Regions from separate parts of the Paucibacter sediminis genome, predicted to be linked through region 2. Evidence: riboswitches for the same ligand, from Rfam matches in the RefSeq annotation. Region 2 holds a riboswitch; the other holds the start of a gene.
The links. Region 2 has a riboswitch for cyclic di-GMP ahead of PFX98_RS11970 (methyl-accepting chemotaxis protein). Riboswitches for the same ligand answer to the same signal wherever they lie in the genome.
Positions count from the first base shown of each region.

Region 1: it holds a riboswitch for cyclic di-GMP, as region 2 does, so the genes downstream of both, PFX98_RS00825 (PKD domain-containing protein) here and PFX98_RS11970 (methyl-accepting chemotaxis protein) in region 2, are expected to answer to the same signal.

Region 1 is NZ_CP116346.1:169,413-183,569, reverse strand. It holds gene PFX98_RS00855 (M48 family metallopeptidase) at 1-1,210, shown strand, start outside; gene PFX98_RS00850 (carboxymuconolactone decarboxylase family protein) at 1,217-1,597, opposite strand; gene PFX98_RS00845 (two-component regulator propeller domain-containing protein) at 1,673-4,651, shown strand; gene PFX98_RS00840 (hypothetical protein) at 4,686-4,901, shown strand; gene PFX98_RS00835 (DSD1 family PLP-dependent enzyme) at 4,911-6,053, opposite strand; gene PFX98_RS00830 (diguanylate cyclase domain-containing protein) at 6,132-8,204, shown strand; gene PFX98_RS00825 (PKD domain-containing protein) at 8,215-10,242, opposite strand; cyclic di-GMP riboswitch class I at 10,305-10,403, opposite strand; gene PFX98_RS00820 (hypothetical protein) at 10,439-10,678, opposite strand; gene PFX98_RS00815 (hypothetical protein) at 10,727-11,014, opposite strand; gene PFX98_RS00810 (WD40/YVTN/BNR-like repeat-containing protein) at 11,181-12,398, shown strand; gene PFX98_RS00805 (MoaD/ThiS family protein) at 12,430-12,687, shown strand; gene PFX98_RS00800 (DUF2267 domain-containing protein) at 12,722-13,150, opposite strand; gene PFX98_RS00795 (hypothetical protein) at 13,216-13,428, opposite strand; gene PFX98_RS00790 (DUF1801 domain-containing protein) at 13,425-13,859, opposite strand.
Region 2 is NZ_CP116346.1:2,570,726-2,584,882, reverse strand. It holds gene PFX98_RS11985 (hypothetical protein) at 77-1,381, shown strand; gene PFX98_RS11980 (substrate-binding periplasmic protein) at 1,423-2,181, shown strand; gene PFX98_RS11975 (chemotaxis protein CheW) at 2,211-2,660, opposite strand; gene PFX98_RS11970 (methyl-accepting chemotaxis protein) at 2,692-4,236, opposite strand; cyclic di-GMP riboswitch class I at 4,422-4,517, opposite strand; gene PFX98_RS11965 (GumC family protein) at 4,622-6,595, opposite strand; gene PFX98_RS11960 (ethylbenzene dehydrogenase-related protein) at 6,823-7,875, shown strand; gene PFX98_RS11955 (hypothetical protein) at 7,915-10,725, opposite strand; gene PFX98_RS11950 (2-oxoacid:acceptor oxidoreductase family protein) at 10,899-11,492, shown strand; gene porA (pyruvate ferredoxin oxidoreductase) at 11,476-12,732, shown strand; gene PFX98_RS11940 (thiamine pyrophosphate-dependent enzyme) at 12,733-13,764, shown strand; gene PFX98_RS11935 (NAD(P)-binding protein) at 13,761-14,157, shown strand, end outside.

The DNA of each region.
Region 1 (14,157 bases), 2.4 Mb from region 2:
CGCGATGAGCTTCGCGCTGGCGCGCCAGGACGAGTACGAGGCCGACCGCGTGTCGGCGCGCCTGTTCGGTGCCGAGCTGGCCGCCCATACGCTGCAGGAGGTGGCGCTGAAGGCGCAGTGGTTCGGCAGCGACTTCTGGCGCCTGTGGTGGCGCCGCGCGCGCACCGATGAGGCCGCCAGCACCGGCCATTGCGTCGGGCCTTATGCCGGCATGAACAAGCTGCTGCAGCAGCCGCTGGACGCGGCCTGGCAGCGCGAGGCCCTGAAGCGCGAGTTCAAACGCCTGGCCGGCTTCGACGACACCCACCCGGTGCTGAAGGACCGCCTCGCCAGCCTCGGCCAGGCCGCCGGCCTGCAGCGGCTCTCGGCGATGCACTCGCTGCGTTTGCTGGGCCAGGGCCGGGCGCGCATCGCGCTGGCGCTGGACGCCGCCTGGTGGCAGGCCAACCGCGCCGACTGGCGCAGCCACGGCGAGCGCCTGCGCGCGCTCAACGCGGAGGCGCAGGCGCTCAGCCAGCGCGCCCATGAACTCAGCGCCGCCGAGTGGTTGCGCTGGGCCGATGCGGTGGAAAGCCTCAGCGACAAGGACCCCACACCCTGGCTGGAGCGCGCCCTGCTGCTCGCGCCCGAGGACCCGCAAGCGCTGCACCGGCTGGCGCGCCGCCATGCGCCCAGCGGCGATGCGCGCGTGGGGGCCTGGCTGGAGACGCTGTACCAGCGCCACGAGGCGCTGGCCTGGGCTGCCGCCGATCTGGCGCAGACCTGGGTGGATGCCTGCAGCGCGCGCGACGCGCCGCTGCCGCCCGAGCAGCGCCGCCTCTGGCGCGAACGCCTGGAGAGCAGCCGCGCGCTGGAGGAGGCGGCCTGGGAGCGTTTCCAGCAGCTCATGCCCTGGGAGCAAGGCATGCCGGCGCAGCTGGACGAGGCCCAGCTGCGCGGGCTGCGTGGCATCACGCTGCGCGAGGCCGATCTGCGCGGTGCCTGGGTGGGCGAACAGGCGCTGGAGGTGAAGCCGGCGCGCCGCCACTTCACGCTCTGGCTCCAATGCCGGCCCGGCCTCTCGGACGAGGCGCTCGATGACCTCGCGCAGCGCGTCTACGACGCCGCCGAGCTGCCGGGCCGCGCGCGCGTGGTGGTGCTGGGCCGCCATGTGCCGGCCGACAAGCTGGCGCAGGCGCGCGAGCTCACGCAGCTGCTGCAGCGGCGCTGAAGCGGCTCAGCGCGGCGGGCTCGCCTCCACCACCTCGGCCGCGCTGCGGAAGGCCTCCACCGCCGCCGGCACGCCGCAGTAGACGGTGGCGTGCAGCAGCACTTCCTGGATCTCCTGCACGCTGGCGCCGTTGTTGAGCGCGCCGCGCACATGGCCCTTGAGCTCATGCTGCTTGCCCAGTGCGGTGAGCATGGCCACGGTGACGAGGCTGCGCGTCTTCAGGTCCAGCCCGGGCCGCTGCCACACATCGCCCCAGGCATTGCGGGTGATGTGCTGCTGGATCGGCGCGCTGAACTCGCTCGCGCCGGCATAGGCGCGCGCCACGAAGTCCTCGCCCATGACCTGCTTGCGCATGGCCAAACCCTTGTCAAATTGCTCATCGTTCATCGCTTCTCCTGCTTTGTCGGCGCAGCATAAGCGGAGCGGGCGGCTATGCTCTCGGGCGTGACTGTCCCCTCGCTCTTGCCACCAGCCCCACATGCCGCCCTGGCCCGCCTGCTGGCCTGGATGTTTGGCCTGCTGCTGATGCTGGCCGCGGCGCCGCTGCCCGTGCGGGCGCAGGGCCTGGGGCCGGGCGGCGCGGCCAGGGCGCTGAGCCAGTACAAGGTGGACAGCTGGCAGACCGAGCAGGGCCTGCCGCTCAACACGGTGCAGGCGCTCTACCAGAGCCATGACGGCTATCTGTGGGTCGGCACGGCGGGCGGGCTGGCGCGCTTCGACGGCGCCCGCTTCACCGGCTTCGATGCGCGCCAGGCGCCCAGCATGGCCTCCGAGCCGGTGTTCGGTTTCATGGAGGACGCGCAGCAGAACCTCTGGATCGGCCACAGCAAGGGCGCGGCCATCTACCGCAAGGGCAGCTTCCAGGCCATGTTCGGCAGCGAGGTCACCGATGGCCGGCGTGTCTGGGCCTTTGCGCAGGCGGCCGACGGCGTGATCTGGGCCGCCACCGAGAACGGCCTGGTGCGCTGGGAACAGGGGCCGGGCAAGGGCGCTACCAGGCTCTACCAGCAGGCCGACGGCCTGCCCACCAACCGCCTGCGCACGCTCGCCTTCGACCGCGCTGGCACGCTCTGGATCGGCACCTCGGGCGGCGGCCTGGTGGCGCTTGCCGCCGGGCGCTTCCGCACCCTGGGCCCGGAGCAGGGCTTCCCGCATCTGCAGGTGCGCCATGTCATCGCCGACCCCGCCGGCGGCATCTGGGCCGCCACCGCCGGCGGCGGGCTGGCGCGTGTGGAGGAGGATGGCCGCATCCGTGTCTACACGGTGGCCGATGGCCTGCCCACCGACCAGCTCACCAGCCTGGCGCGCGATGCGCAGGGGGCGCTCTGGATCGGCAGCTGGGGCGCCGGCGTGAGCCGCATGCTCGAGGACGGCCGCTTCAGCACCATCTCCAGCGCCAACGGCCTGGCCGGTGACCAGATCTGGAGCGTGCAGGCCGACCGCGAGGGCAGCATTTGGATCGGCACCTGGGTGGGCGGCCTGAACCGGCTGCGCAATCGCGCCTTCGGGGTGCTGGGCACGCCCGAGGGCCTGTCGCACGACAATGTGCGCGCGGTGCTGCATGGCCGCCAGGGCGTCACCTGGGTCTCGACCTCGGGCGGCGGGCTCAACCGCATCGAGGGCCAGCGCATCAGCGCGCTGCGCAAGGCCGATGGCCTGCCCACCGACGAGATTTCCAGCCTGCTCGAGGACCGCGATGGCGCGCTCTGGATCGGCAGCTACACCGCCGGCGTGGCGCGCCTGCAGGGCGGCAAGATCGAGCGCTTCGGCCCGGCCCAGGGCCTGCCCAGCGCGGAGGTGCGGGTGCTGTTCCAGGACCGCAGCGGCACGCTGTGGGCGGGCACGCAGTCGGGGCTGGCGCGCTTCAGCGGCAAGGGTTTCGAAGCGGTGCGCGACGAGGGCGCACCGCGCGGCGGCGTGGCGGCGATGCTGCAGGACCGGCAGGGCACGCTCTGGTTCGGCACCACCGGCGACGGCCTGGTGCGCCTGCGCGACGGGCGCTTTCATACCCTCAGCAAGGCCGACGGCCTGGTCTCGAACTGGGTCATGGCGCTTTACGAGGACGCCGACGCCAAGCTCTGGATAGGCACGAACGGCGAGGGCATGAACCGCCTGAGCGACGGCCGCCTGACGGCGATACGCCCGGCCGACGGGCTCTGGGACGGCATCGCCCTGACCATTCTGGAAGACCGCGCCGGCTATCTGTGGATGAGCTGCAACCGCGGCTTCTTCCGCGTCGCGCGCGCCGAGTTGAATGCCTTTGTCGAAGGGCGCCAGGCCAAGGTCAGCTCGAGCGGCTTCGGCCCGGGCGATGCGCTGCGCAGCACCACCTTCGCCGGTGGCCTGCAGCCTGCCGGTGCCATCGACGCGCGCGGCCAGCTCTGGCTGCCCTCATCCAACGGCCTGGTGATCGTCGACCCGGCCCGCCTGCCGGGCGCGGGGCAGCCGCCGCAGACCCAGCTGGAGGGCGTGCTGCTGGATGGCGTGAGCCGGCCGCTGGATGCCGAGGTGCTGCTGCCGCCGGGCTCGGTGCCGCTCACGATCCGCTATGCCGCGATGACCCTGCTGAACGCCGACCGCGTGCGCTTTCGCTACCAGATGGAGGGCATCACGCGCGACTGGGTGGACGCGGGCCGCAGCCGCGAGGCCGCCTTCCCGGCGCTGCCGCATGGGCAGTACCGCTTCCGCGTTGCCGCCTCGACCGATGGCGTGCATTGGAGCGAGGCCGCGGCGCCGCTGCTGATCACCGTGCGGCCCTATGTCTACCAGACTGGCTGGTTCATGGCGCTGGTCCTGCTGGGCACGCTGGCGGCGCTGGTGGCGCTGTTCCGCCTGCGCACCCACGCGCTGCGCGCCCGCCATGTCGAGATGGAGCGCCTGGTGGCGCAGCGCACCGAGGAGCTGCGGCAGGCCAACGAGCATCTCTCGCGGCTCTCCTTCGTCGATGCGCTCACCGGCTTGGCGAACCGCCGCCGTTTCGACGAGGTGCTGGCCGAGGAGTGGCGGCGCGCGCGCCGCAACCGCGTGCCGCTGGCGCTGGTGATCGCCGACATCGACGGTTTCAAGCTCTACAACGACCGCCTGGGCCATCTGGAGGGCGACCGCTGCCTGACCGCGGTGGCCGCGGTGTTCGCGCATGCGGTGGGGCGCGCCGGCGACCTGGCGGCGCGCTATGGCGGCGAGGAGTTCGTCGTGCTGGTGCCAGGGGCCGACGCGGCCGCCGCCTTGCAGGTGGCCGAGGGCATACGCGCCGCCTGCGAGGCGCTGGCGATCCCGCACCCCGCCGCCCCGGTGGGCGAGGTGATCACGCTGAGCCTGGGCGTGGCCTCCTGCATCCCCTCGGAGCAGGCCTCGGCCGAATCGCTGTTCGCGCTGGCCGATGCCGCGCTCTACTGCGCCAAGCAGGAAGGGCGCAACCGCGTCAGCCTGGGCAAGACCTGACACCGGCGGCCGGCCGGCGTCGTAACATCGAGCCATGGTCATCTTCTACTGGGTCATGGGCCTGCTCATCGTCGGCACGTTCGTGCCCTCGGTGTTCTATCTGCTGCTGTATGCGATCACGGGCGACGACCGTGCCGCGCAGCGTGCCAGGGCGCTGTGGAACGTCAGCCGCACCGCCGGCATGTTCGGCATCAACCTGCTGATCTGGGGCCATGTGGCCGTGGGCCTGTGGCGGCTCTGGTTCAGTTGAACTGGCCCGTCAGCGGCTGAGCCCGCGCGCCGCGATCTCCCACAGCGCCTCGACCCGGCCGGCGCGCACCGCCACCAGCTGCTCGTGCAGGTTCAGCGTCGGGTCGCAATGCCCGGGCACCAGCAGCAGCTGGCTGCCCAGCGCCGGCCGCGCCACAGCACCGCCGTCCACGCCGCACTGCACGATGCCATGCTCGTCGTTGGCCGACACATAGTGCAGCTGCGGCTGGCCCCAGACGCCGGGCAGGCCAGAATCGGTGGCGAGCGACTTGAGACCGGCATCGAGCACGCAGCGCTCGCCGTTGCCCACGCTCATCACCGTGCTGGCGAGGAACAGGCTGTGCTCGAAGCGCAGCGCACCCGCGACCTCGTTGCGGCCGTAGTCGCCGTCCATGAAGACATAGGAGCCCGGCTGCACCTCGGTGTAGACGCCGCTGGCCAGATCGAACTCGACGCTGCCGGTGCCGCCACCGGTGACGACCTCGCAGCGCTGCCCCGCGGCCGCCAGCGCCGCCACCACCGCGCCGGCACGCTCGGCGGCCAGGGCCGCGGCGGCGCGGCGTTCGCCATGCCCGCGCAGATGCTGGATCGAGCCCTGGTAGGCCTGCAGGCCGGCAAAGCGCAGCTGCGCGTGCGGGCCGAGGGCATCGAGCAGGCGCAGTACCGCGGGCGCGTCGTCCACGCCGCAGCGGTGCTGGCCGACATCGATCTCCACCAGCACGTCGAGCCGGCTGGCGGCCGCGCGCGTGGCGGACGCCAGCGCCTCGATCTGCTGCACATGGTCCACGCAGACGCTCATGCGCGCGTGCAGGGCCAGCTGCGCCAGCAGGGCCGCCTTGGCGGCGCCGCCGATCTCGTTGCTGATGTGGATGTCGCGCACCCCCGCCCGCACAAAGGGCAGGGCCTCGCTGACCTTCTGGCAGCAGATGCCCACGGCGCCGCGCTGCAGCTGGGCCAGCGCGATGGCCGGGCATTTGTGCGCCTTGGCATGCGGGCGCAGCGCCACGCCGGCGGCCGCGGCGGCGGCCTGCATGCGCGCCAGGTTGCGCTCGAAGGCATCGAGCTCCAGCAGCAGGGCAGGGGTGTCGATGGCGCCGAGCGGATCGCCGGGGCGGGCGGGGGGCGGCAGCATGGGCAGGGGGCTGGTGTTCATGGGCGAGGCCGGCGGACGGGCCTTCAGTCTAGCCGGCAGCATGTCGCGGATCGCCCGGATCCCAAGACACAATGAGGCATGCTCATCCCCGCCGAGCGCGCGCCGCGCTACATCCCCTCGCTGGGCAGCTGGCTGGCCGGCCTGCTGCTGAGCGCCGTCTGCCTGGTGCTGCTGGGCACCGTGCTGCTGATCGAGAACTTTGCGCGCGCCCATGCCGAGCGGCGTGCCATCGATGCGCTGCAGCTGGTGGCCACCGACTTCCGCGACGCGCTGGATCGCGGCATGGCCCAGCAGTTCCGGCAGCTGATCGTGCTGGCCCAGCTGGAGCCCCTGCAGCAGACCGCGCGGCCTGCCGCCCTGCGCCGCACGCTGGAGCAGATCCAGCAGGGTTTCAGCCACTTTGCCTGGCTGGGCGTGACCGACGCGCAGGGCCGGGTGCTGGCCGCCAGCGGTGGCCTGCTGGAAGGCGTGGACGTGTCGGCCCGGCCCTGGTGGCAGGGCGGACGCCAGGCGCCGTTTGTGGGCGATGTGCATGCCGCGGTGCTGCTGGAGCGCCTCCTGCCCAAGCAGACCGAGCCCTGGCGCTTCGTCGACTTCGCGCTGCCGCTGCCCGGTGCCGCGGGGGAGGGCGCGGGCGTGCTGGGTGCGCACCTGAGCTGGTCCTGGGCGCGCGAGGTCAAGGCCGAGCTGATCGACGCCACGCTGGCTTCGCACCGCGCCGAGGCCCTGGTGCTGGACCGCCATGGCAAGGTGATCCTCGGCCCGCCGGCGCTGGAGGGCCAGCCACTGCCCAGCCAGGGCGGGCCCAGCCGCGTGGAGCGCGAGTTCGATGGCGAGGCCTTCTATGTCGCGGTGCTGCCCACGCGCGGCCACGAGCGCTACCCCGGCCTGGGCTGGCAGGTGCTGGTGCGCCAACCGGTGGCGGTGGCGCTGGCCGACTATTTCAGCCTGCGGCGCCAGATCGGCTATTGCGCGCTGGCCCTGCTGATCCTGTTTCTACCGCTGAGCTGGTGGCTGGCCAGGCGCTTGTCGGCGCCGCTGCGCCAGCTCGCCGCGGCGATCACCGCGCGCCACCATCTGGGCGAGGGCGAGCTGCCACGCGTGGGGGGCTACCGCGAGGCCCAGCTGCTTTCCAACGCGTTGGCCGAGCTGGCGCAGCGCCAGGCCGAGCAGGATGCCTCCCTGAGCGAGCTGAACGCCTCGCTGGAGCAGCGCGTGCAGGCGCGCACCGCGGAGCTGCGCGATGCCATGCGCCAGCTGGCCGCCAGCGAGCAGCGCCTGCTCGCGGTGACCGACAACATCCCCGCCATGGTGGGCTATTTCGACCGCGAGCAGCATTGCCACTTCGCCAACTCGCAGGCGCTCAAGGTGCACGGGCTGAGCGCCAGCCAGGCGCTCGGCATGAGCTTGCGCGCCGGCCTGGGCGAGGCCAGCTACGCCTTGCACGAACCCTATGTACGGCAGGTGCTGGCGGGCCAGAGCTGCCACTTCATCGGCGCGCTGGAGCTGGGCGGCAGTGACGCGCACTTTCAGGCCCATCTGGTGCCCGACCTGGACGCCGGCGGCCTGGTGCAGGGCTTCTACCTGATGAGCTTCGACATCACCCGGCTCAAGCGCGCCGAGCGCGTGCTGGCCGCGTTGAGCCGGGTGGACAGCCTGACCGGCGTGCCGAACCGGCGCCATTTCGATGAACGCCTGCCCGAGGCGATGGCGCGCTGCCAGCGCGGCCAGCAGCTGATGGCGCTGATGTTCCTGGACCTGGACAAGTTCAAGAGCATCAACGACGGCCTGGGCCATGCGGCCGGCGATGCGGTGTTGCAGGCGTTTGCGCAGCGCCTGCGCGCCTGCGTGCGCGGCACCGACCTGGTGTGCCGCCTGGCCGGCGATGAGTTCGTGCTGCTGCTGGAGGGCTTGCACGCGCCCGCCGAGGCGGGGCTGGTGGCGCAGAAGGTGCTCGATGCCGTGGCCCAGCCGCTGCAGCTGGCGCAGGGGCCGCTGCAGCTTTCCACCAGCATCGGCATCGCCTGCTACCAGGGTGAGGAGCCGGCCGACCCGGCCAGCCTGCTGGCCCGGGCCGACCAGGCGCTCTACGCCGCCAAGGCGGCCGGGCGCGGCTGCTTCCGCTATGCCGAGGGTGAGGCGGCGGGCTGAGCGCCGGCGCTCAGCGCGCGATCGAGTCGCTCGTCTCGGTATTCGTCAGCGGCGCGTAGCTGTAGCCGCTCAGGCTCACGCCGGTGACGCTGTAGACAAAGCTGCCGCCGGTCTTGCGCGTGCTGGGCGAGCTGAAGCGCGCGACGCCGGTGCTGTCGGTGACGGCGGAGACGGCATTGCTCGAGACCAGGCCGCTCCACTTGCCGGTGACGGTGGCGCCGGCCACCGGCAGGCCGGCGGCGCTCAGCACCTTGACGGCCGCGCCGGCCTGCGCGTTGCCGTTCTTGGCGACGTTGAGACTCATCGCGATGTCGGCCACGCGCATCTCGACGATGGCCACCGGCGCGTCCACCGTGATGGTGACGCTGCTGGCGGCCGAGAGGCCGCTGTTGTCGGTGACGCGCAATTGCGCGCTGTAGCTGCCGGGGTTGGCATAGCTGTGCGCGCTGCTGACGCCGCTGGCGCTGCCGCCGTCGCCGAAGCTCCAGTCATAGGCCACCAGGCTGCCGTCGGGGTCGCTGGAGCCGGCGCCGGAGAAGCTCACGTTGAGCGGCGCGGTGCCGCGCAGCGTGGAGGCGCTGATGGCCGCGATGGGCGCCTGGCTGCCTGCGCTGGGATAGCTGGCGCTGAGGGCGTATTGGCCCACGCTGCCGTAATTGCTGTAGCCGGTGACGAGCGGATCGCCCTTGCCGGTGCCCTGCACGGAGAGGTAATAGCTGCCGGCGGCCGGCAGCGTGAGGCCGAGGCTGGCGTTCAGGGCGTCGAGCGGATTGGCCTGGCCCAGCAGCACGCCGGCGCTGTTGCGCAGGCTGATCAGGGCATCGAGATTGGGCGAGCGCGCCGCCGGGCTGAGGTTGAAGCTGGCGGGGCCGGCCGCGGCCGAGAAGGCGAACACGTCGACATCGTCGGGCCGCTCGATCACGCCCTGGGCGCTGGCGCTGGTGATGCCGCCGCTGCTACTGCCGGTGAGCGGGGTGGCGGTGGCGGCGCTGTTGCCATGGTCGTCGGGCCGCAGCGGCAGGCCGTTGCTCTGCATCACGACGTAGTCGTCCTGCACGTTGTTGGCGCCGCTGTACTCGCCCTTGCTCCACTGCACCAGGGCCTGGTAGTAGCCCACGCCCATGATGGGTGCCCAGCCGGTGGCGCCGCTGCCCTGACCCTGGTAGTAGCCGGTGGTGGCGGTGCCGTCATGGCTCAGGCCCATGTTGTGGCCCGCCTCGTGCGAGATCGCCTCGGCCACGTATTTCTCGTTGCCGGGGCCCAGGGCGTCGTAGAACACCAGCGCGGGCTTGTAGTAGTCGCTGGTGTCGTCGAACACCCCCAGGTAGGCCACGCCGCCGCAGCTGCAGCTGTAGACGCCGGTGCGGCTGGTGATCAGCACGGTGGTGCCGAACACCTGGTCGGTGCTGCCGGCGCGCGTCAGCAGCTCGGGCGCCACCGCCTCGGTGGTGACGTCGACATCGAAGGCCGCATAGTCCTCGGCCACGCGCTGCCAGATGTACTGGATGCGCTGCAGCTCGGTGGTGGAGAAGCTGCCGGGCAGGCCGTCCAGATCGAAGGGCGGGGCGATGATGCTGCCGCCGCTGCCGTTCCAGGCGGTGCCGCTGAGCGTGGCGCCCTTGAAGTTCAGGTAGATGGTGCGCTGCGCGCCGGGCCGGCTGTGCAGCAGAAAGCTCTGCTCCAGCGGCGCCAGGCTGCCGTCCAGCAGACCCGGGCTGGAGGCCGCGGGCAAGGCCTGGTCGAGCTCTTCGACGAAGAACACGCGGCCGCGCTGGTCGATGCGCATGCGCTTGTCGGCCAGCAGCAGGGCCTTGAACTCGTCGGGCGACTTGCGATACCAGGCCGCCACCTCGGGCAGGCGACTGCCCAGCAGGTCGATGGCGCGCTGCCCCGCCGCCTGCTTGTCGGGCAGGCTGACGGACGGGAAGGGCGGCTTCTGCAGATGCGGCACGGCCGGGCTGGCCGGGCCGGCGGCCCAGGCGGTGCAGGCCATGGCCAGCAGGGTGGGCAGAACGAGCAGCGTCTTGATCGGCTTCATGGTGGGGCGGACTCCGTGGGCGAGAACAGGCCGATCCGACCGCCGGGAACGCTGCAGCAGATGCAGGCGGCCCCGCTGTCATGGCGGTGCCGGCGACCGGCAGCGCTTTAGACCGGAAACTTTGCGACCCCGACTTTCGTGCGGGTGTGCCGAGTGCCGGGATGCTAGTGCCTGAGGGCGCGCTTGCCGCCCCGCCTTACCCGCTGTTACCCCGCGCTGCAGTTGCTTGCAAGCGGCCGCGCCCCAGGGCCAGGCGCGGAAAATAGTCGTCCGGATGCTTGGGCAGCACGCGCAGCTCGCAGCTGCCGGCCAGGCGCTGGGCCTGCGGGTCGCGCCGCAGCGCATCCGCCTCGGTGAGGCGGCACAGCGACTGCCTGCGCCGCCCGGTGGCGGGGTCGCGCAGCAGCCAGTACCAGAATTCAACAGTCTTGCTCATGGGGCTATCTTCATGGCCGGCTGGCTCATGGCGTGAGCCAGCCGCGGCTCAGTGCACCGCCTCGGCCTGGCACTCGCTCGTTTCGGCCCGGTCTTCGTCGGCGGCGGTCTGCCAATGGCCGGCGGGGCGCATGGGCAGCAGGGCGGCGTCCGTGAGGCCGCGCTCGAACTGGGCGTTCAGGGTCGCGTCGGCGCGGATGCGCCGCAGCGCCGCCTGGATGGGCGCCGCGAACTGCGGCCGCAGCCGTGCCATCGCCAGCAGCTGTGAACCATGCCGCTGGGGCAGGACCTGCCACCAGGCCAGGATGCTGGCGGGATCGTTCAGATTCAGGATCATGGCTTTACGCTCCTCGAACGGGGCAGCGCGGGGCTGCGTTGATGCTGTACGAATATACAGTAGTTTGCGAGAGCGTGAATATTTCTGCGCGCCGCTTGTCGAAATCCCCCACGATGGCGCGTCGTGGAGTGAGTCCCCCTTCGTCTGCCCATAGCAAGGAGCCGCCATGCGCCGAACCGCCCCCCCAGCCTCGCCTGCCTCTTCCTCTTCGTCCAGCCGGCGCAAGGCCGCCACGCGCCTCGTGCTGCTGGTGGCGACGCGCAAGGGGGCCTGGCTCTTCCACGGCGATGCCAGGCGCAAGACCTGGACGGCCGATGGGCCGCATTTCCTGGGCCACACCATCAGCCACCTGCAGCTGGACCCGCGCGACGGCCGCACCCTGCTGGCCGCGGCCAAGACCGGCCACCTCGGCCCGACGATCTTCCGCTCCACCAACCTCGGCCGCAGCTGGAAGGAGGCGCAGCAGCCGCCCGCCTTCGCCCAGCCGAGCGGCGGCCTGCCAGGCCGCGCCGTGGACCATGTGTTCTGGCTGACCCCCGGGCATGCCAGCGAGCCGGGCAGCTGGTATGCCGGCACCTCGCCGCAGGGCCTGTTCCGCTCGGAGGATGGCGGCGTCAGCTGGCTGCCGCTGCCCGCCGTCAACGACAACCCGCAGCTGCGCGAATGGATGGGCTCGGTGCAGGACGGTACGCCGGACGGGCCGAAGCTGCATTCGGTGATCGTCGACCCGCGGGATGCAAAACATCTCTACTTCGCGATGTCGGGCGGCGGCGTGCACGAGTCGCGCGACGGCGGCGCCAGCTGGTCCACCCTGATCCAGGGCCTGGAGGTGGTGGAGGGCTTCGATCCGGGCACCGTCACCTTCCACGACCCGCATTGCGTGCGGCTGTGCCCCGCCATGCCCGATCGCCTCTACCAGCAGAACCATTGCGGCATCTACCGGATGGACAGGTCGGGCAGCACCTCGGCCAGCCCGGCGGCTGATGTGTGGCAGCGCATCGGCCGCAAGATGCCCAAGCGCGTGGGCGACATCGGCTTCCCGATGGTGGTGCACCCGCGCGAGGCCGATACCGCCTGGGTCTTCCCCATGGATGGCACGACCGTCTGGCCGCGCACCAGCCCGGCCGGGCGCCCGGCGGCCTATGTCACGCGCAATGCCGGCAAGAGCTGGCAGCGGCTGGACCAGGGCCTGCCGGAAAGTCAGGCCTGGTGGACCGTGAAGCGCCAGGCCATGACGGCGGACGCCCTGGCCACGCCGGCCCTCTACCTGGGCACCACCAGCGGCGAGTTGTGGATCGGCAGGGACGAAGGCGCGAGCTGGAGCAACATCGCCCGCCACCTCCCGGAGATCTACGCCGTGGAAGTGGCCGAGCTCGCTGCATGAGTGGCGGCGCCCGCGTACCGGAGCCGGCAGCATGCAGGTCTTGATCCCCGCCGCACTGCAGTCCTACACGCGCGCTGCGCGGGTGGCGGCCACGGGCGATTCGCTGGACGCCATGTTCGCGGACCTCGAGCAGCGCTACCCCGGGCTGCGGTTTCGCGTCGTCGACGAGCGCGGCCTGCTGCGGCCCAATATGCGCATCTTCGTCAACGGCTTGGGTGTGCGGGAACTGCGGCATGAGCTGCAGCCGGACGACGCCGTGGCCATTGTGCTGGCCCTCAGTGGCGGTTGAATCGGGGGGTGGCGCGCGCCGGAACGGGCCGGGCTCAAGAGACCTGGCCCGACCAGAACTCCTTCGCACCCGCGGGCAGGCTTGGCAGCAGCCGCTCGAGGGCGGCCACGTCGACATGCCGGCGCAGCGCGGCCGCAACCGCGGCGATCGCGTCCGGAGGTGAAAAGTTATGCGCCGGGCGCACGGCGCGAACCTCGGCCAGAAGTTCCTCCCGTGTGCCGAAGCCGGCCACCGGCTCGCCGGGGCGCCAGCCTTCCACGAAGATGGCGCGCAGCACGGGTGGCAGCAGGTCCGCAAATCGCAGCGCCTGGTCGATCGAGAGCCGCCGGCGAAAGGTGTGCAGCACGCCGACGACCATGTTCCACGCCATATTGGTGGTGTTCAGGCCCGCGAGATCGCGCGCGTCGACCATGAAGCGCTCGAACTCCAGCGTGGCGTTCTGATATTCGAAGGGCAGCGGCATGGTTGCGGGGCGGGCGAAGGCCGGGGCGACACTATTCTTGCAGCGCCCGGATGACCTTGCACGGATCACTCCGACTCATCGCGACGGCAACGCCACGAAGCGATGCCGAACACCGCCAGCCCGACTGCCAGCGCGGGCACCAAGGTCACGACGAGATTGCCGTCCGGCGTGGACCACGACACCGCGGCCGCCGTGACGAGGGCGGCGATCAAGCCGAGGGCGCGGGGACGGGCAGGCGGCTTGGTTGGCGAGCGCTTGCCGGGGATGGCGCTATTCATGGCGATGCTCTCTGGTGTTCGACGCCACCCCACCCAGGCAGCTTGCTGGCTTGCCCGACCCAGTGGGAAAACTGGGCCTCGTTGACTTGCTCGCCTTCGCGAATGTGGAGGTAGCGCACCTGCTGCTGCTTGGATTCGACAGGCGGCAGCGGCGTTAGCGCGCTGCCACGGAAGAAGGCGACCTTGACGTACTTTGCGCAGCAGTGAAAGCTCAAGAACCACCCTTGGCCCGGCATGCCGTAGAAGGGCGAGTTCCATTTGACCGCCTTGGATACGTCCGGCACGGTGCGGTCGATCAAGGCATCGATGACGCGGCCGACATTGCCCTTCCAGCCAGGCATGGCCGCAATGTAAGCCTGGACCGGGCCATCACCATCGCCCTTGGCGATCTGCGGATTCCCGCCTGCGAGCAGCTTGGTTTTGGTGGACATGCGCGTTTGTTCCGACCGGGACGCGTGGCGAGGCAGCTATTGGCGACTGGCCTTCAGACTGCCGAAGCGAGGGAGCTTGCACCGATTCAGTTGACGCATCATCGCTGGCGCTGCTGTGGCTCGAATTTAACCGGGGACAGATAGCTCTGCGAGGAATGTAGTCGGCACATCGGAATCAGACCGCCTGGCCGCAACCAAGGCAACCGACACCGTACAGAGGACTATTTCCACAAGGAAAACACCGTGAGAACTTCGAATATGACCCAGAGCCCGGTGGCCTTGGTTGGCGGGGGAACTG
Region 2 (14,157 bases):
CGCCGCAAGACAAGGGATTGACGCCGTGCAGGCCGGCGGGCAAAAACATGGGGTCACTTGTTGCCAGGAGGATCCCATGATCAGAACTTCGCTTCGCCCGCTCGCCGCCGCGCTGAGCGCCGCCTTTCTTCCCCTGCTCGCGCTCGCGCAGGGCAACAGCCAGCAGGTGGTCAAGCCGCCGCAGGCCCAGGCCTGGATCGATCTCGCCACCTTCAGCGGCATGGGCATGCCGGGGGGCATGGGCGCGGGCGGCGGCGGCGGCAATCCGATGGCGGCGCTGGGTGGCTTGTTCGGCGGCGGCGCCAGGCGCGACGAGGCGAACCGCTTTGGCCAGACCCAGAGCATGGCGGCCGGCCGCTGGATGGACGTGACGCTGTACAGCCGCGCCAACCCCAAGCTGGCCGAGGCCCAGCAAAGCGTGCCGCCCGGCTTCATGAGTCCGGCACTCAAGCTGCAGAGCCCGCTGGAGACGCGCGGTGCGCCGCCCGAGCCGGGCGACGAGCGCGTCGTCGAGCCCGAGCAGGAGCGCCCCAGGGGCAAGATGCTGCTGTACTGGGGCTGCGGCGACACGGTGCGCCCGGGCCAGCCACGCGTGATCGATTTCGCCACCGCCACGCCGGCCGAGCTGGCCAAGTTCTTCCAGTCGCGCCGCGCCACCCAGCGCGGCAGCCATGCCGCCAGCGGCCGCCCGCTCTGGCCCAGCCGCGACGACAGCCGCATGGTCCCCGCCGCGGCATCGCTGGTGGGCGAGCATGCCTACAGCGCCGCCGGCCTGCCCGAGGGCTTTCGCTTCCAGATCCCGGCCGCGCAGGACCTGATGCCCGCCATCGCGCTCAAGCAGCAGGAGCAGGACGGCGCCACCCAGCTGAGCTGGCAGGCCCTGCCGACGGCGCGCGCCTACTTCATCTCGGCGATGGGGGCGCGCGACAACCAGGAGATGGTGATCTGGACCAGCAGCGAGCAGCCCGACATGGGCTTCGGCCTGCAGGATTACCAGACCAATGCCGCGGTGGACCGCTGGCTCAAGGAGCAGGTGCTGCTGGCCCCGCAGACCACGCGCTGCAACGTGCCCAAGGGCGTGTTCGGCAGCGGCCAGGGCGCAATGCTGCGCATGATTGCCTATGGCAGCGAACTCAACCTCGCGCACCCGCCGCGCCCCAGCGACGTGAAGATCCCCTGGGAGCCGCAATGGGCGGTGAAGCTGCGCCTCAAGTCGGTGGCCTCGGCCATGCTGGGCATGGACATGGGCGACATGATGATGGAGCAGCGCGGGCGCCCGGCCAAGGGCGACGATGCCGATGAGCCGGCCAAGGAAACGGCCAAGGAGCCGCCCAAGAAGCCCGGCGTGACCGATGTGCTGAAGGGTTTGTTCGGGCGCTGAGGATCAGCGGCGCGGCGATACTGTTGCAGGAGGCAAGCAAGATGCATCGTCGCGAGTTCATGGCGCTGAGCGGCCTGGCGATGGCGGGCCGCGCGTTCGCTGCGCCCGCGGCCGCACCCATCTCTGCGCCCATCCGCATGGCCTACTTCGACAAGTACGAGCCCTTCAGCCAGCGCGCGGCCGACGGCACGATGAGCGGGGCGCTGATCGACGGCATCGAGCTGCTGGGCCGCGCCTGCGGCATCGGCTTCGAGCACCACGGCTACCCCTGGGCGCGCGCCCAGCTGCTGGTGGAACGCGGCGAACTCGACGCCCTCTGCACCGTGCCCACGCCGGCGCGCCAGGCCTGGCTGGAGTTCTGCGGCACGCCGCTGGTGAGCCTGGCCTACGGGGTGTTCCACCGCAGCGACGATGCACGCGCCGCCCAGGCCCAGTCACTGGAAGATCTGCGCGCCTTGCGCCTGGGCAGCTACCGCGGCAGCGGCTACAGCCGCGGCCTGCTCAAGATGGACCAGGTGCAGATCGACAACGATGCCGAATCGGTGCTGCGCCGCATCGTGATGGGTTCGCTGGACATCTTCATGGAGAGCGAGCTGATTGCCGGCACGCGCATCAGGCAGCTGGGCCTGGCCGGCAAGATCGGCTTCACGCCCCTGCCCTTCCTGCCACCGGCGCAGTTCTGCTTCGGCCTGCGGCGCAGCCATGCCGATTGCAGCGCCATCGTGGCCCGCATGGAAGCGGCCACGGTGGCGGCGCGCCAATCCGGCGCGCTGCAGAACCTGCTGGCCAAATACCGCTGAGCGCCTGTTGACGCTCGGCTCGGGCTGCCTCAAGCCGGCAATAGAGCGGGCGCGGGCGCGCGCGGCGCCTCGCCCAGCAGGGCCGCCACATCGGTGAGCAGGATGCGGCGCTCGCCCAGCAGCGCGATGCTGGCGGCAAGCCCGCCGCCGTTCATCTCGGGTGCGGGCCGGATCGCCTCGGGCGCCAGCTTGACGACATCGTGCACCGCATCGACCACCAGGCCCACCAGGCGGCCGCGCAGATTGGCGATCACCACCACCGTCTGCGCCAGCGGTGCCTGCTCCTCGACGCCCAGCAGCACGCGCGGATCGAGGATGGGCACGATCTGACCCCGCAGGTCGATGATGCCCAGCACATGTAGGGCCGAATTGGCCAGCCGCGTCGGCAGCTCGAAGCTGCGCAGCTCCTGCACGTCGAGGATGGGGATGCCGTACTCCTCCGCGCCGAGGCGGAAGCTCAGGATTTCGTCGTGTTGCATGGGGTGCTCGCTCGCTTGGATTCGCTTGGATTCAGGATGCGGTGTGCACGCGGAAGGTCTGCACCACCGCCGACAGCTGCGAGGCCTGCTCGCTCATGCTGGTGGCGGCGGCGGCACTCTCTTCCACCAGGGCGGCGTTCTGCTGCGTCATCTGGTCCAGCTGGGCCACGGCGGCGTTGATCTGGTTCACGCCCTCGGCCTGCTCGGTCGCCGAGCTGGCGATCTCGCCGATGATGTCGCGCACCCGGCTGACGTTCTGCACGATCTCCTGCATCGAGGCGCCCGCCATATTGACCAGCTCGGAGCCGGCGCTGACGCGTTCCACGCTGTCGCTGATCAGGGTCTTGATCTCCTTGGCCGCCTGCGCGCTGCGCTGCGCCAGCGTGCGCACCTCGGCCGCCACCACCGCGAAGCCGCGCCCCTGCTCGCCGGCGCGCGCCGCCTCCACCGCCGCATTGAGGGCGAGGATATTGGTCTGGAAGGCGATGCCGTCGATCACGCCGATGATGTCGCTGATGCGGCGCGATGACTCGTTGATCTCGCCCATCGTGCTGACCACCTGGCCGACCACGCGGCCGCCCTGCTCGGCGCTGGCGCCGGCCGTGCTGGCGAGCTGATTGGCGACGCGGGCCGAATCGGCGGACTGGCGGATCGCGCCCGACATCTGCTCCATGCTGGCCGCCGTCTCTTCCAGATTGCTGGCGGTCTGCTCGGTGCGCGCGCTCAGGTCATGGTTGCCGGTGGCGATCTCGCGGCTCGCCACATTGATGTTCTCGGTGCCGGCGCGCACCGCCGCCACCAGCTTGCGCAGCTGGGCCTGCGCCTCGTTGAGCGCCAGCTGCAATTGCGCCAGCTCGTCGTCGCCGCGCACCACGATGTCCTGGGTCAGGTCGCCATGGCCGAAGCGGCGCGCCGCCTGCACGGTCTCGCCGATCGTGCGGGTCAGCTGGCTGACGAAGCGCCAGCACACCACCACCGCCAGCAGCACGGCCGCCAGCGTGAGCGCACCGGCGAGCATGAAGAGCTGGCCGAAGCGTGCCTCCACCTGCGCCTCCAGCTCGTGCAGCTGGCTCAGCTGGGTGTCGGCCAGGGCCTGCACCGCGGCCACGTACTTGTCGGTAATGGGCAGGAACTTGGAGGCGATCAGCGCCTTGGCGGCGGCATCGTCGCCGGCCGTCTTGGCCTTGTTGATCTCCTCGCGCATGGCCAGCCACTCGGCGCGCACCCGGCCCACCTCCTCCGCACCCTGCTTGGACGCGGGCAGCACGGCCCGTTCGTTGAAGCGCTTCTGCGTCTCGGTGGTGCTGCGACTGGTGGCCGCCATGGCCTCCTTGAAGAAGTCCAGCAGCTGGCTGCCGTCGGCCTGGGCCACCGCCAGCGAACGCGCCGAGTTCTGGCGCACATCGCCCAGCCATTGGTCGGCCAGCTTGAGCAGCTCGGCCTCGCGGTTCATGTCGGCCGTGGCCTCCATCACCTGGCGCGCGCTGAATGCCGCGCTGCCCAGCACGACCAGGAAGATGCCGACCACGAGCGCGAAGCTCAGCGCCAGCCGGGTGGAAAGGTTCAGGGACTTCATGTCGCGTCGCGGCCGCAGCGCGGGTGGCTGGGCATTCCGGTTCGGTCGGCCGCGGTCCGCGCGGCTGCGGTGCCAGCCCTGAGGCCGGCCGGCACGCGCGCATGAAGCATGGGGAAACAAAGGGCGTGATAACGCCTTGACGAGGCGGCCCGGCCCATGCGCGCGGGCGCAGGGGCAGCAACTACCACGGCAACCCCGCTATCGTTTCCCGCCCGAGAGGGCGGAAGGCAGACCGGAGGCTTTGCGACCCTGGCTTTCGCGCAGGTGTGCCAAGCGGCGGATTCTGGTGTTTACCCTGATAGGCGTCAATGCCGGGCGCGATACATCGACTTACATCCGGCGTACAGCGGCAATATTGCACGCTTGGGCGGGCTTGGCGCCCACCTCAGTCGCGCAGCGGCGGCAGCAGTGCTTCGATGTCCTCGATACCACGCCGCTCGCTGGCGGGCGCCAGCGGCGCCAGGGCATTCAGGGCCTCGCTGCTGAGCCGCCCCACCAGCTGGCCCAGCTCGCTGAAGCGCAGGCCCTGGCGCACCAGGAAGGCGATGTAGCTGTGGCGCAGCATCTCGGCCGTGAGGGCGTCGGCGCCGTCGAGCTGCGCGTCGTGCGCGGTGGCGGCGACGATCATGTGCACCTCATCGGCCTGCAGGGCCCGCCCGCTCGCATGCTGCAGCAGCGGCAGCTCGGCCGCGCCACCGGCATTCAGCGCCCAGGCCGCGCGCAAGGGCGCCGCCAGCGGCAGGCGGCGCGCGTCGGCACCCGGCACCTGCAGCTGGCCGCGCTTGGCGTCCACATGCTGCAGCTGCAGGGCCAGCAGCTCGTCCACCGTCAGGCCGCACAACAGCGCCGCCAGCACCGGCTTGTGCTCGGGCGTCGCGGCCGCGAGCAATTGCCCCACCTCGCCGGCCTGCAACTCGCGCGGCGGGGCGCCGGCCAGCAGGGCCCGCTCCGGCGCCGCCGGCAGCACGGCCTGCGGCGGCATGCCGGCCTGCCCCGGCAGACCCATCATGGCTGGGGGGATCACCACCGTGGTGGTGACCGGCGCGGCCGCCTCGCTGCGGTTGAAGAACTCGACGAACCAGACCGCCAGAAAGCCCAGCAGCAGCGCGCCCGCCAGCACCAGGCCGGCATCGCGCCAATAGGCCGGGCTGCTGGGCGCCGCCGGCGTCACCGCCGGCTCCAGCACCAGCAGCTGCGGCCGCCGCGCGCGCTCGCTGGACTCCAGCGCCAGCAGCTTCTGCCTGGCCGTTTGCAGCAATTGCTCGAGGCCGTGGACCTCGGCCTGCATGACCTGGTAGGCGCCCAGCTGCTGGCTGGCAGACTGCACTTCCTGGCGATCGCCGCTGAGTTGCTGCTGCAGGCGCTGCACCGTGCTCTTGGCGGAGGCCAGTTCCTCGCGCGCCTCGGCCAGGGCCATCTGCTGCGACTTGCTGCGCTCGGCGTCCAGCTGCTGTTCCAGATTGGCGATGCGCGCCTTGAGCGCCCGCGCGCCCGGGTCCATGTCCAGATACTGCGGTGTGTATTGGCGCTCCATGCCGCGCCAGTCCTCGCGCGCCTGCGAGAGCCGCGCCTCCAGGCCGGCCACCGTGGGGTTGTCCCGGGCCTGGGGCAGGCGCGCGCCGCGCGCCACGGCCTGCTCCAGCGCCTGCACCTTGCCCTCGCTCACCGCCTGGCGGTCGGTGGCCTGCTGCAGCGAGGTGTTCAGGCCCTTCAGGCGTGCGAGCGCCTGGCTCTCGTCGCGCTCGCTGGACACGATGTGGTTCTGCTGCCGGTAGCTCTCGGCGGCGTGGCGCTTGTCCGCCAGCCTGGCCTCGATCACGCGGATCTCCTCGCGCGCCGCATCCAGCTTCTCGTTCGAGGCCAGGCTGCCGCTCTCGCTCTGGGCGCGCCGGTACACCTCCACCAGGGTGTTGACCAGGGGCGCCACCAGCGCGGCGTCCGGGCTCTGGGCCTGCAGCTGCAGCAGCTGGCTGTCGGCCACCGGCCGCACCGAGAGCAGCTGCTGCACCGCCAGCACCGGGTCATCCGCCCCCGCCTTGATCAGCCCCTGGGCGCTCAGCTGCTCCACCGCCTGCTGCACCAGGGCGCGGCTGCGCAGGATCTCGCCCTCCAGCTGCAGCGCCGGTGCCACCGGCGTCAGCGTGGCCGCTGACGAGGCCGCACCCGCCACCAGGCCCGGCGCCGGGATGATCTGCAGCTTGGCACTGGCCGTGTAGACGGCGCTGCGCATGAAGTCCAGGCCCAGCCCCAGCAGCAGGCCAAGGCCGAACACCGCAACGAAGACCTGGAGGCGACGGCGCATGGCCAGGCTGCGCGGCGCCGGCGCGGCGAAACCGGCGCCGTGATGCAGGCTTGCCATATGGAGTGTGCGATGCGGCATGAAGATTTTTGCGGGCGCCCGGAGCGGGCGCGTAGCTGCGACTATAGACAAGCGGGCCCGGCCACGTGCGCGCGGCCCGCCTTGACATGGCGCAAGCCCCTCCCGCCCCGGCAGATCGACACTGCAAGCAATCCCCTTGGGGTGCCGCTTGGGTTCAGGCGACGATGCAGTCAACCACGGGGTTCAATCCTGATCGGGAGATCTCCATGTCGAAGAACGTCCTTCATGCCATTGCACTCGCCGGCCTGGCGCTGAGTCTGGCTGGCTGCCAATCGGCACGCGAAGAAGCCATGCCACCTAACACCCTGGTGGCCCTGCAGGCCAAGGCCGCGCCCAATCTGCAGGCCGGCGCCGCCGACCCCGCCTGGGCGCAGGCCAGGCCGCTCAGCGTGGCGCTGACCGATGGCGCCAATTTCGGCGGCAAGGGCGACACCCAGGCGACGCTGAAGGCGGTCTACGCCGGCGACTCGGTCTACTTCCTGATCCAGTACGCCGACCCCACCCACTCGCTGCGCCGTGGCCCCTACCAGAAGCAGGCCGACGGCAGCTGGAAGAAGCTCAAGGACCCGGCTGACAAAGGCGGCGACGACAACATCTATTACGAAGACAAGTGGGCCATGATCTGGCCGATCGGCAACTCCATCCCCGGCTTCGACAAGCAGGGTTGCGCCGCGCTATGCCATCTGGACCAGGGCAAGCCCTATGGCAACAAGTACACGTCCAAGGAGGGCGAGCTGGCCGATATGTGGCATATGAAGGGCTCGCGCACCGCCCCCTTCGGCTATGTGGACGACCAGTACGTGGACCACACCCGCTACGACGCCAAGGCCAGCCCGAACGCCGGCCGCAAGAGCGATCCGGGCACGGCCACCGGCGAGTACAACGCCGTGCCCCTGGTGGATGGCAAGCCGCAGTTCATGAGCCGCGAGGCCAAGGCGGGCAATGCCGGCGGCAGCTACTTCATCAAGCGCGGCGAAGAGGTGGCCTTCGACGACAGCAAGTTCAAGCCCGGCGACGAGGTGGCCTCCTACATCATCAACCCGCTGCAGGGCGACCGTGCCGACATCCGCGTCGCGGTGAGCTGGAAGAACGGCATGTACACCTCGGTGGTGGCACGCAAGCTGGTCACGGGCAGCAAGTACGACGTGCAGTTTGCCGACCTCGGCGCGCGCTACGGCTTCGGCTTCTCCGCCTTCGACAACGCCCAGGTGCGGCACGCCACCTCGGAAGACCCGCTCTACCTGGTGTTCCGCAAGTAGTCGCGCCGCGCGCGGACCACGCCCGCTGCCGCTCAGGCCCTAGCTGAGCAGCAGCGGCACCGGCTGCGCATCGCCCGGCCCGGCCGCCATCAGCAGAAAGCCCGGCGGCAGCTGCCCGATCAGATCGGCCATGGCGAGGACGAAGGTGTTGAAGGCCCAGGTCATGCCTTCGTCGAAGGTGCCGATGCCGATGCCGCTCATGGTTTCGCTGGCCACCGCCACCGCTTCCAGCGCATCGCGAATCTCCATCAGCAGCGGCTCGATGCCGGCGCGAAACGCGGCCGGCGGCCCCTGCATGGGCTCGGCCAGCAGGATGGCGCGCAGCCTCGGCCCGGCGGCATGCAGGGTGCGGGCGCAGCGCAGCACGGCGGCGAAGCGATGGAACACTGACAGGCGGCGGCTGCCATCCGTCCAGGTACCGCTTTGCACCGCGATGCCGACACGGTTCGCAGCGTCGAGATCCGGGTTGCGGGCCGAGACATGGCCCGGCCGGTACAGGCCCAGGTAGGCCAGCATGCGGGCCTGCTGCGAGCCGCCGCCCTTGAAGTTCTCATCGGCCAGCTCCTTCAAGACCTCGCTGGGCGAGGTGTGCGAGAAACCCGCCATGCCCGCGTAGTACTGGTCCAGGCAATCCAGCCCATGCGCCAGGAAGCAGGCCTGCACCTGGGCAGGGTCGAGGGCCTCGAAGCGGCGCCAGGCTGGCGCATTCAGCGCCATAGGCAGGGTCAGCACGAGGTCGCGCCAATAGGCCTTGGCGTTCTCCGGCGCCACCGGCGGGTTCAGCAGCAGGCCGACATCGCGGTGCGTGCGCGCGCCCAGCAGCGCCGCGTAGTCGTCCACCACATGCTGCACAAAGGCCTTGGTGGTGGCCTTGCCGCGCGCCGCGTAAGCCCCCTTGAGCGACAGGCTCAGCTCGGCCTGCCCGTCGCGCTGCGCCAGGCTCACATACACGCCCAGCGAGACGCTGCGCTGCAGCCACTGATTCTTGGTGACGGCCTCGATGTCGACATTGGCGTCGGCGGCGCTCAGATGGCCCCAGAGGTCGGCCTTGAAGCGCATGCCGATCAGGCTCACGCGCGAGCTCGAGAAGTCCCGCCCGAACAGGCTCAGCAGGGCCGACTCGCTGTCGACCAGCTTGCTGGTCTCCGACAACCAGCCGCTACCCAGCTCGAAGCAGCCCCCGGCGCTAGCAGCATCCACCAGCTCGCCCAGCAGGCCGATGCGGCCGCTGCACAAGGCTTGGTACAGGCGCTGCGCGGCCGCCCGGTCGCCGTTCGGGCCGAACCAGCCCTCGAAGGCCAGGCTGGCATTGCGGCTGCGCTGCACCTGCTCCGACAGCGTGATGCCCAGCCTGGCCTTCTTGGCCTCGCTGAGCGCCGCCAGCAGCCCGGTGCGTGCGTCGTTGTAGGCCTGCAGCGCCTTGGCGATGGCCGTGGACACCGGGTTCTGATCGAGCTTGGCGAGCTCCTCATTGAGGCGCGCGCCGAAGGCACCCAGCGGCGCCAGCAATGTGTCCAGCGCGTCGCTGGCCCCCGCCTTGACCTTGGCCTGCGCGGCCTGGATCTCGCCATCGAGCTTCTTGAGCTCGGCGGCCAGGGCGCTGCTGGCGGCCTTGAGCGCGGCATTCGCGGCCTTGGCGACCGACGGCTTGCCCAGCAGGGTGTCGCCAGCCGCCTTGCCCAGCAGGCGCTCCATCCAGTCGCTGGCGAGCTGCGCGGCATCCGCCGACTGGCTGGCCAGCTCCTGCGAGGCGTTGTCCAGCGCGTCCACCAGCGGCGCCGTGAGGCGGTCCACCAGCTGGCGCTCGACATCCGGCAGCGCGCGCTGGCCGAACAGCAGCAATGCCAGTTGCTCCAGCTCCGGATTGGCAATCTTCGCCCTCAGCAGCTCGCCCAGTTGTGCGCCCAGGGCCGTGCCGGGCTGGGTCAGCGCGCTCAGCCTGCCGGCATCGAGCGCGGGCCAGCCGGCGCGCAGCGCGCGCTCGGCGCTGGCGGCCAGCGCACGCAGATCCAGGCCGGCGCTGAGCGTCACCCCGAAGCGCTCGTCATGCGCGTCCAGGGTCTCCAGCTCCAGCTTCAGGCCCCAGGCGCCGCCGCGCTGCTCGGGCCGCACATGCAGGCGCATGCCGCCCTGGTGCTGCAGCTGCAGGCGCGCATCCATGCCCACGCTCAGCCCGACGCCGGCGCGCGCGCCGTCCAGGCCATAGGTCCAGGCGGTCCAGCCGGCCTTCGCCCCCACGCTCAGGCCCGCCGTCAGCTGGGCCTTCAGGTCCAGGCGCAGGCCCCAGAACATCGGATCGGGGGCGAGCCTGAGCAGGCCCTCCAGATCGTTGGGCAGCAGCCAGTAGCGCGCGGCGTCTGCGGCCGCGTCGACCACGCTGGCCCTGTTCTCGGCCTGCACATACCACCAGAGACGGGCATCGGTGCCGGCCGAGAGATTGGCGCTGGCCTGGCCCCATGCGCCGATGCTCTGCTGGCCGCTCAGCCCGGCCGACAGGCTCAGCGCCGCGCCATAGGACATCACGACATGGCCGTCGGCCGGTGCTATGCCCAGCTGCCGGTTCTCCTCGGCGTCCAGCATGGGGGCGATGCTGAGGTTCAGGGAGGCATCGGCCTGCGCCGACCATTCCCAGCCAAGCTGCGTGGTGGCAGTCTTGCCGGCGGCGTCGAGCAGCTTGGCGCTGAGCTCCGGCTGCTGCTCGTTCTTCAGCTCACCCAGCGGCGTGACCAGCAACTGCACGTCGTGCGGGGCGCCCGCGGCAGCCAGCAGCGGCGGCAGGCCGGCGGCGGGGTTCTTGCGAAAGGCGTTGGCGGCGTCAAGCAGCTTGGGGTCGACCTGGAGCAAGGGCATGGCAGTGAGCGGGCAGTGGGGGGCCTCGAAGCGTAGCCAGCCCGGCCGGGCCCGGCATCCTCGACCTGGTGGATGCGGCGCCGGAGCAAGGCCGAGGTTGATATTCGTCATGTCGCCGGGCCTTGCGCGGGCGAAGAATAGGCAGCACCCACTCAAGGGAGGGAGCGCCCCCGATGTTGCAGATCCGTATTCACGGCCGTGGTGGCCAGGGCGTGGTGACGGCGGCCGAGCTGCTGTCGGTCGCCGCTTTCGAGCAGGGCCGCCATGCCCAGGCCTTCCCCAGCTTCGGCTCGGAGCGCACCGGCGCGCCGGTGGTGGCCTTCTGCCGCATCGCGGAGCGCGAAATCCGCCTGCGCGAGCCCATCCTGGCGCCCGATGTGCTGATCGTGCAGGACCCCACGCTCCTGCACCAGGTGGATGTGTTCCAGGGGCTCAAGCCGGATGGCTATGTGCTCATCAACAGCCGGCGCAGCTTCGACGAGCTGGGCCTGGCCGAGGTGGCGGCGCGCTTCCGCCACGAGCGCCTCACCACCGTGCCGGCCACCGAGATCGCGCTCAAGCATCTCGGTCGGCCGCTGCCGAATGCGGTGCTGCTGGGCGGCTTTGCGGCGCTCTCGGGCCTGGTGTCGCTGGCGGCGGTGTCGCATGCCATCCAGGCCAAGTTCAGCGCCAAGCTGGCTGCCGCCAACATCGCCGCAGCCGCCGAGGCCTTCGAGTTCGTCAGCCAGGAAATGCAGGAGTTGGCCCACCATGCTCAAGCAATGTGAAGGCTCGCACGCCGTGGCCGAAGCGGTGGCGCTGTGCCGCCCCGAGGTGATCTGCGCCTACCCGATCTCGCCGCAGACGCATATCGTCGAGGGCCTCGGCGAGCTGGTGAAGGATGGCACGCTCACGCCCTGCGAGTTCATCAATGTGGAGAGTGAATTCGCGGCCATGAGCGTGGCCATCGGCGCCTCGGCGGCCGGCGCGCGCAGCTACACCGCCACCGCCAGCCAGGGCCTGCTCTTCATGGCCGAGGCGGTCTACAACGCCTCGGGCCTGGGCCTGCCGATCGTGATGACGGTGGCGAACCGCGCCATCGGTGCGCCCATCAATATCTGGAACGATCACAGCGACTCGATGAGCCAGCGCGATTGCGGCTGGATCCAGCTCTTCGCCGAGACCAACCAGGAGGCGGTGGACCTGCACATCCAGGCCTTCAAGCTGGCCGAGGAACTCTCCATGCCGGTGATGGTGTGCATGGACGGCTTCATCCTCACCCATGCCTACGAGCGCGTGGACATCCCGGCGCAGCACGAGGTCGACGACTTCCTGCCGCCCTACGAGCCGCGCCAGCTGCTGGACCCGGCCGAGCCGGTGTCGATCGGCGCGATGGTCGGGCCCGAGGCCTTCATGGAGGTGCGCTATCTGGCGCATGCCAAGCAGCTGATGGCGCTGGAGGTGATCCCGCGCATCGCCGAGGACTATGCGGCGCGCTTCGGCCGTGCCTCGGGCGGGCTGGTGCGCGGCTACCGCTGCGAGGACGCCGAGACCATCGTCGTCGCGCTGGGCTCGGTGCTGGGCACGCTCAAGGACACGGTGGACGGCCTGCGCGAGCAGCAGGGCTTGAAGATCGGCGTGCTGGGCATCCATTCCTTCCGCCCCTTCCCGCTCGCCGCGGTGCGCGCCGCGCTGCAGGGCGCGCGGCGCGTGGTGGTGCTGGAGAAGAGCTTCTCGGTGGGCCTGGGCGGGGTGGTCTCCACCGACGTGCGGCTGGCGCTGTCGGGCCTGCAGCTGCATGGTTATACCGTGGTGGCCGGCCTGGGCGGGCGCGCCATCACCCAGGCCTCGCTGCAGCGCATGCTGCTGCAGGCGGTGGCCGATGCGCTGCCGCCGCTGAGCTTCCTGGACCTCGACGAGCGCATCGTGCAGCGCCAGCTGCAGCGCGAGGCGCAGATGCGGCGCAGCGGCCCGATTGCCGAGAACCTGCTGCGCGATGTGGGCACGGTTGCTTCAAAGGTGGCCTGAATGAATGCTCCCCAGATCAAGTTCTACCAGACCGGCACCTTCACGGTGGGCAACCGCCTGCTGGCGCCCGAGCAGCGCAGCGTGCAGTCGTCCAGCGAGCGCAGCAACTCGATCAACTCGGGCCACCGCGCCTGCCAGGGCTGCGGCGAGGCGCTGGGCGCGCGCTATGCTGTGGACGCCGCGATGCGCGCCACCCGCGGCCAGCTGATCGCCGCCAACGCCACCGGCTGCCTGGAGGTGTTCTCCACGCCCTACCCCGAGAGTTCCTGGCAGCTGCCCTGGATCCATTCGCTGTTCGGCAATGCCGCAGCGGTGGGCACCGGCATCGCCGCGGCGCTCAAGGTCAAGGCCCTGAAGGCCGGCATGAGCGAAAGCGCCACGCGCGTGATCGCCCAGGGCGGCGATGGCGGCACCACCGACATCGGCTTCGGCTGCCTGTCGGGCATGTTCGAGCGCAATGACGATGTGCTCTACATCTGCTACGACAACGAGGCCTATATGAACACCGGCGTGCAGCGCAGCTCGGCCACGCCGCCGGCCGCGCGCACCGCCACTACCATGGCCGTGGGCGTGCAGCCCGGCGCGTCCTTCGGCCAGGGCAAGAACCTGCCGCTGATCGCGATGGCGCACGAGATCCCCTACGTGGCCACCGCCACCGTGGCCGATCTGCGCGACCTGGAGGCCAAGGTCGAGCGCGCCATGAGCTTGCGCGGCGCGCGCTACCTGCACATCCTGGTGCCCTGCCCGCTGGGTTGGGGCGCCGCCAGCCACGACACCATCAGGCTCGCCAGGCTGGCGCGCGAGACCGGCATCTTCCCGGTCTTCGAGGCCGAGCATGGCGAGATCACCAGCGTCACCAAGATCCGCCACCGCGTGCCGGTGGCCGAATACCTGAAGCCGCAGAAGCGCTTTGCCCATCTGTTCGCCCAGCCCGGCCAACCCGGTCACCCCGAGATGCTGGCGCGCATCCAGGCCGATGCCGACAAGAACATCCGCCGCTTCAAGCTGCTGGACGAAGAGGTGACGGTATGAAGGACGCACGACCTTTCGCGATCACGCTGGACCCCGGCTCCTCGCTGGCCAACAAGACCGGCTCCTGGCGCACCGAGCGCCCGGTCTATGTGGATCGCCTGCCGCCCTGCAATGCGCAATGCCCGGCCGGCGAGGACATCCAGGGCTGGCTGTTCCACGCCGAGAGCGGCGCCTACGAGGCGGCCTGGCGCCATCTCACGCGCGACAACCCCTTCCCCGCCACCATGGGTCGGGTCTGCTATCACTCCTGCGAGGGCGCCTGCAACCGCGGCCAGCTCGACGCGGCGGTGGGCATCAACTCGGTGGAACGCTTTCTCGGCGACGAGGCCTTGAAGCAGGGCTGGCAGTTCGCGCCGCCGGCGGATGAGTCGGGCAAGCATGTGCTGGTGGTGG